Linked DNA regions of Pararoseomonas sp. SCSIO 73927. The protein of the gene in region 1 interacts with the protein of each later gene in a pairwise test. Links are inferred from orthologs where the notes say so. Each region holds a gene or a part of one and is shown in the gene's direction. Other genes may lie near its edges.

Region 1 (3,641 bases):
GTGACGCCGGTGCGGCGCATCGGGGATCACCGCTTCACCCCCGGCCGGATCACGGAGGTGCTGGTGGCCGACTATGCCCGCCTCGTCCGGACGAGTGCGGCGCTGGCGCCCGCCTGAACCGCCCGCCGACAGAACCGCTCCGACAGAACCGCTCCAACGGGGCCGCTCCCTTCCGGGGGCGGCCTTGCCGCATCTCCCGGCTTTGTTGGCCTTCCCCGCCTTGCGCCGCCCTGACATGCCGGTAAGACGGGTGACAAGCGGCGCGCCGAAGCCCAATTGGTGCGCGGGAGCCCGGGTGGAGACCCCGGGAGAAACGAGATGACAGCGGAAGCAGGTCCGGAAATTGCGTGGCGCCGTTGCCGGCCGGAAGGGGTGAGAATTGCCCCGGCCGTGGCCCCCTGCCACAGACCTGCCCCGATCCCCGCCTAAGTCCCCCAGCCGAGAAGCCGAGAAGCGGAAGACCATGCCCGGAGTGGATATCCTAGCCAGCGCGATGACGGGGGCGAACGCCACCTTCCTCGCGGACCTTTACGCCCGCTGGGTGCAGGCCCCCGACAGCGTGGACCCCTCCTTCGCCGAGCTCTTTGCCGCGCTGAACGACGACGCGCGCGCGGTGCTGGAGGACGCGACCGGCGCCTCCTGGGCCCCGCGCCCGCGCGGCGGCTTCGCGCCGGAGCCGGAGGCACCGCCCCCGGCCAAGGGTGGCAAGGGCGAGAAGCCCGCCCCCGCCGCGGCGGCGCCCGCCGCCGACCCGGCCGCCAGCCGTCAGCAGGTGGTGGATTCCCTCCGCGCCCTGATGCTCATCCGCGCCTATCGCGTGCGCGGCCACCTGGAGGCGGACCTCGATCCGCTGGGCCTGCAGAAGAAGAAGCCGCACACCGAGCTGGATCCGAAGACCTACGGCTTCTCGGATTCCGACCTGGACCGCCCGATCTTCATCGACAAGGTGCTGGGCCGCGAGACGGCGACGCTGCGCGAGGTCCTCGCGATCCTGAAGGCCAGCTACTGCGGCTCGATCGGCGTCGAGTTCATGCACATCCAGGACCCCGAGCAGAAGGCCTTCATCCAGCAGCGCATCGAGGGCGCGCCCTGGAAGAATGCCTTCAAGGCCGAGGACAAGCGCACCATCCTGGAGCAGCTGACGGCCGCGGAAGGCTTCGAGGCCTACTGCGCCAAGAAGTTCGTGGGCACCAAGCGCTTCGGGCTCGAGGGCGGCGAGAGCACCATCCCCGCCGTGCAGGCGGTGATCGCCGCCGGCGCGAAGCAGGGCGTGAACGAGATCGCCATCGGCATGGCCCACCGCGGCCGCCTCTCCACGCTGGTGAACGTGGTGAAGAAGCCGTTCACGCAGGTCTTCGCCGAGTTCAAGGGCGCGGGCCATGCGGAGGATGTGCAGGGCTCGGGCGACGTGAAGTACCACCTCGGCACCTCCACCGACATCGAGATCGAGGGCCGGCAGGTCCACCTCTCCCTCCAGCCCAACCCCTCCCACCTGGAGGCGGTGGACCCGGTGGTCGCGGGCAAGGTGCGCGCGCGCCAGGACATGGCGGGCGACACCAAGGCCCGTACCTCCGTGATGGGCATCCTGCTGCACGGCGACGCGGCCTTCGCCGGCCAGGGCGTGGTCTACGAGACGATGGCGATGAGCCAGCTCATCGGCTACCGCACCGGCGGCACGATCCACGTGGTGACGAACAACCAGATCGGCTTCACCACCACCCCGGCCCACGCCTATTCCGGCCTTTACTGCACGGACATCGCCAAGTCCGTGCAGGCGCCGATCCTGCACGTGAACGGGGACGACCCGGAGGCGGTGGTCTTCGCCGCCCGCCTGGTCACCGAGTTCCGGATGAAGTTCTGCTCCGACGTGGTGCTGGACATCGTCTGCTACCGCCGCCACGGCCACAACGAGAGCGACGAGCCGGCTTTCACCCAGCCCCTGATGTACGCCCGCATCAAGGAGACGCCGACCACCCGCACGAAGTACGCGGGGAAGCTGGCCGCGGAGGGCTCCATCCCCGAGGCCGAGGCCAAGGCCATCCAGGACGCCTTCTTCGCGAAGATGGACGAGGCCTTCCAGGCCAGCCAGACCTTCAAGCCGAACAAGGCGGACTGGCTGGAGGGACACTGGACCGGGCTGAAGGCCCCCGGCAACGACGAGCCGGAGACGGACACCGACACGGCGGTAGAGACCGGCGTGCTGCGCGAGGTGGGCGCCGCCCTCTCCCGCGTGCCGGAGGGCTTCGGGGCCAACCCGAAGATCCTGCGCCAGCTGGAGGCCAAGAAGCAGGCCATCGAGACGGGCGAGGGCATCGACTGGGCGACCGGCGAGGCGCTGGCCTTCGGCACCCTGCTGCTGGACGGCCACCGCGTCCGCCTCTCGGGCGAGGACGTGCAGCGCGGCACCTTCTCCCAACGCCACGCCTACCTCATCGATCAGGCGACGCAGGCCGAGTACGTGCCGCTGAACAACATCCGCGAGGGGCAGCAGCGGCTGGAGGCCTTCAACTCCCTGCTCTCCGAGTTCGGGGTGCTGGGCTTCGACTACGGCTACTCCCTGGCCGACCCGAACACGCTGGTTCTGTGGGAGGGGCAGTTCGGCGACTTCGCGAACGGCGCGCAGGTCATCATCGACCAGTTCATCGCCTCCGCCGAGACGAAGTGGCTGCGCATGTCCGGCCTCGTGATGCTGCTGCCGCACGGCTATGAGGGGCAGGGTCCCGAGCACTCCTCCGCCCGGCTGGAGCGCTACCTCCAGCTCTGCGCGGAGCGGAACATGCGGGTGGGCAACATCACCACCCCCGCCAACTACTACCACGCGCTACGGCGGCAGATGCGGGCGAACTACCGCAAGCCGCTGATCCTGATGACGCCGAAGTCGCTGCTGCGGCACAAGCTGGCCGTCTCCCCGCTGGCCGAGTTCGGCCCGGGCAGCCGCTTCCAGACCGTGATCGGCGAGACCGACACGATCGAGGCGCCGGAGGGGGTGAAGCGCGTCGTCCTCTGCACCGGCAAGGTCTACTACGACCTGCTGCAGGAGCGCCGGGACAAGGGCGTGAAGGACGTGGCGATCATCCGGGTGGAGCAGCTCTATCCCTTCCCCAGCATCTCCCTGCCCAAGGCCCTGGCGCCCTACAAGAACGCCGAGGTCGTGTGGTGCCAGGAGGAGCCGGAGAACATGGGCGCCTGGACGTACATCGACCGGCGGATCGAGGGCGTGCTGAAGCAGGTGGGCGGAAAGGCCACGCGGCCGGTCTATGTCGGCCGCCCGGCCGCGGCCAGCCCCGCGACGGGGCTTGCCAAGGTCCACGCGCAGCAGCAGGAAGCGCTCGTTCGCCAGGCGCTCGGGTTGAGCTGAGCGGGCTGGGCTGAGGAAAACACGATGACCGAGATCCTGGTGCCCACCCTGGGCGAGAGCGTCACCACGGCCACCGTGGCCCGCTGGCTGAAGAAGGTGGGCGAATCGGTCGCCGCCGACGAGCCGCTGGTCGAGCTGGAGACGGACAAGGTGACGGTGGAGGTCAACGCCCCCTCCGCCGGCACCGTCGAGAGCATCTCCGCCGATGAGGGCGCCGAGGTCGAGGTCGGCGGCCTGCTCGGCACGCTCGGCGCCGGCGCCGGTGCTCCCGCCGCCAAGCCCG
Region 2 (3,226 bases), 2.0 Mb from region 1 along the record:
CCACGGCGCCGAGGTCGTCGATGATGGCGAGCGCCGCGAGGAAGACGCGGAGCGACGCCGGGACGCGCTTGCCGAGGAGCGAGATGACGCCGAGCGCGAAGGCGATGTCCGTGGCGGCCGGGATGGCCCAGCCATGGGCGGATTCCCCGGGGTTGAAGGCGAGGAAGACCAGGGCGGGCACGGCCATGCCGCCGGCCGCGGCGATGCCGGGCAGGGCGCGGCGGGGCCAGGTGGAGAGCTGGCCGTCCAGGGCTTCGCGTTTGATCTCCAGGCCGACGAGCAGGAAGAAGACCGCCATCAGGCCATCATTGATCCAGTGCTCGACCGAGAGGGGGCCGAGATAGGCGTGCAGCACGCCCTGGTAGGCGGTGTTGAGCGGGGTGTTCGCGATGACCAGGGCGAGGGCGGCGGCCCCCATCAGCACCAGCCCGGCGGAGGACTGCCCTTCGAGGAAGCGGCGCAGGGCGCTGGGCCGGGTATCGTGGTGGGCGGCCTGGACCATCGGGACTCCGTTTCGTGGCGGGGGATGGCCCCTAGCACGGGCGGCGGCGGGGGGAAGGAACATTCCAGGGTTCCTCCTGAAATGATGCGGCGCATCATCAGCGTTCCGTTGCCGGGGGCGGCGCGGTAGAAGCCGGGCATGACGGTGCTTGCCCTTCGCGACCTGACCATCCGCATGGCCGGGCGCACCCTTCTCGACGGCGCGAACCTGCAGCTGGACCCCGGGCGCAAGCTGGGGCTGGTGGGGCGGAACGGGACGGGGAAATCCACCCTGTTCCGGGTGGTGACCGGCACCTTGCAGCCCGATGGCGGTGAGGTGCGGATCGCCGCCCGCGCCCGCATGGCGCATGTGGCGCAGGAGCAGCCGGGGACGGAGGTGTCGCTGCTGGAGACGGTGCTGGCGGCGGACACGGAGCGGTCCGAACTGCTGCACGAGATGGAGAACGGCGATCCCACCCGGCTGGCGGAGGTGCAGGAGCGGTTGATCGCGATCGGGGCCGATGCGGCGCCGGCGCGGGCGGCCACCGTTCTCGCGGGGCTGGGGTTCGACGCGGAGGCGCAGCAGCGCACCGTGCGCGAGTTCTCCGGCGGCTGGCGGATGCGCGTGGCGCTGGCCTGCGCGCTGTCCCTGGAGCCGGACCTGCTGCTGCTGGACGAGCCGACGAACCACCTGGACCTGGAGGCCACGATCTGGCTGGAGGGGTGGCTCCGCCGCTTCCCGGGTGCGGCCATCATCATCTCCCACGACCGGGAGGTGCTGGACGAGTGCGTGGACAGCATCGCGCACCTGGACCGGGGCAAGATCACCACCTACCCCGGCGGGTACTCGGAGTTCGTGCGGATCCGCGGGGAGCGGATGGCGCAGCAGGCCGCGCTGAACGAGAAGGTGCTGGCCCAGCGCGCGCACATGCAGGCCTTCGTGGACCGGTTCCGCGCCAAGGCGACGAAGGCGCGGCAGGCTCAGTCCCGTCTGAAGGCGATCGAGAAGCTGCCGCCGGTGATCGAGGTGGCGGAGGACGGGTCCACGCGGTTCGAGTTCCCGGACCCGCCGGAGGTGCCGCCGCCGATCCTGACGATGTACGACGCGAGCGTGGGCTACGGGAACCGCACCATCCTCTCCGGCCTTGGGCTGCGGCTGGACCAGGATGACCGGATCGCGCTGCTCGGCGCCAACGGCAACGGCAAGTCCACTCTCGCGAAGCTCATCGCCGGGAAGCTGGAGGCGCGCTCCGGCGAGGTGAAGCGCACCCAGCGGCTGAAGATCGGCTACTTCGACCAGCACCAGGCGGAGGCGCTGGACCCGGAGGGCACGCCGCTGTCCCACATGCAGGCGGCGATGCCACCGCAGGCGACGGTGACGCAGGCGCGGTCCCAGCTGGCGCGCTTCGGGCTGGACGAGGACCGGGCCACCACCCTCATCCGCAACTGCTCGGGCGGGGAGAAGGCGCGGCTAATGCTGGCCATCACCACGCGGGACGCACCGCAGCTGCTGATCCTGGACGAGCCGACGAACCACCTGGACATCGACGCGCGCGAGGCGATGGTCCGGGCCCTGGCGGACTACAAGGGCGCCGTGGTGCTGATCACCCACGACCCGCACATGGTGGAGCTGGCGGCCGACCGGCTCTGGCTGGTGGCAGACGGCAAGGTCTCGCCCTTCGACGGAGACCTGAACGACTACCGGGCCTGGCTGGCGAACCGCGCGCGGGACGACCGGCGCGAGGCGCGGGCCGCCAAGGGCGACCCCGCCGCGCCGGCCAAGCCCACCGCCGCGAGCCGGGCGGCGGCACGCGCCGCCCTGGCCCCGATCCGGGAGCGGGTGAAGGAGATCGAGGCGCGAATGGAGAAGCTGCGCCTGGAGGACGGGCTGCTGGAGAGGAAGCTCTCCGACACCGGGACCTATGCCCGCTTCAAGCCCTCCGACATCGCCTGGGCCAATACCCGCCGCGCCGCCATCGCCGCCACGGTGGCGAAGCTGGAGGAGGAGTGGCTGGAGTTGAGCGAGAAGCTGGAAGCCGCCTGACCCGGCATGGCAGGCTGGGCGCATGGACGCCCCGTCTCTGCACCATGCTGCCCTGCCCTATCGCGCCATGGCCCGAAACAACGCCTGGGCCAACCACCGCCTGCTGACGGCCTGCGAGGGACTGTCGCAGGCGGAGTTCGTGGCGCCGCGAACCGGCTTCTTCCCGAGCCTGCGGGCGACGCTGAACCACATCCTGGTCATCGACCGCTTCTACGTGGACGCGATGGAGGGCGGCACGCTGGGGCCGGCCGCCTGGGCGGACCCGGAGCCCTGCGCCACCGTGGCCGCGCTGAAGGCGGCGCAGGCGGCGGTGGATGCGCGGCTGATCGCGATCGCCGAGGCGCTGGACGCGGCGGGGCTGGCACGGATCGTGGCCGTGCACCGCGGCAGCCGGGTCCAGCACGAGCGGATGGACCGGCTGCTGCTGCACCTGTTCCAGCACGACATCCACCATCGCGGCCAGGCACACGCCATGCTCAGCGGCACGCGCGTGGCACCGCCGCAGCTGGACGAGTTCTACGCCGCCGAGGAGGCGCCCCTGCGCGCCGCCGAGTTCTCGGCGCTGGGCTGGACGGAGAGGACCGTCTGGGACCGATCCGACACCCTTCCGGAATGATTGCGGCCTGACGCGCCGCCGCGGCACTGTCCTTCCCGGGAGGGTAGGGCCATGACCGAGGACGAGACGGGCGCACGCAACGTGGC

Evidence for each region.
Region 2: the proteins of VQH23_RS00805 (region 1) and VQH23_RS10110 interact in binary tests that used the Escherichia coli proteins (3 or more experiments, as listed by UniProt). The link is inferred for Pararoseomonas sp. SCSIO 73927 from one-to-one orthologs.

What each region holds. Positions count from the first base shown.
Region 1 is NZ_CP146232.1:141,124-144,764, reverse strand. What follows is about bases 145-3,558. They hold VQH23_RS00805 (2-oxoglutarate dehydrogenase E1 component), read left to right. Parts: upstream 145-463; coding sequence 464-3,358; downstream 3,359-3,558. Other genes in these bases: odhB (2-oxoglutarate dehydrogenase complex dihydrolipoyllysine-residue succinyltransferase), read left to right, coding at 3,383-3,558. Outside these bases: VQH23_RS00810 (branched-chain amino acid aminotransferase), read left to right, coding at 1-117; more of odhB, read left to right, coding at 3,559-3,641. UniProt on the Escherichia coli protein: E1 component of the 2-oxoglutarate dehydrogenase (OGDH) complex which catalyzes the decarboxylation of 2-oxoglutarate, the first step in the conversion of 2-oxoglutarate to succinyl-CoA and CO(2).
Region 2 is NZ_CP146232.1:2,135,828-2,139,053, forward strand. Bases 84-3,082 are described here. They hold VQH23_RS10110 (ABC-F family ATP-binding cassette domain-containing protein), read left to right. Parts: upstream 84-640; coding sequence 641-2,524; downstream 2,525-3,082. Other genes in these bases: nhaA (Na+/H+ antiporter NhaA), read right to left, coding at 84-502; VQH23_RS10115 (DinB family protein), read left to right, coding at 2,547-3,082. In the rest of the region: more of nhaA, read right to left, coding at 1-83; more of VQH23_RS10115, read left to right, coding at 3,083-3,140; VQH23_RS10120 (nuclear transport factor 2 family protein), read left to right, coding at 3,192-3,226. UniProt on the Escherichia coli protein: Genetic data indicate it may be involved in ribosome assembly or function.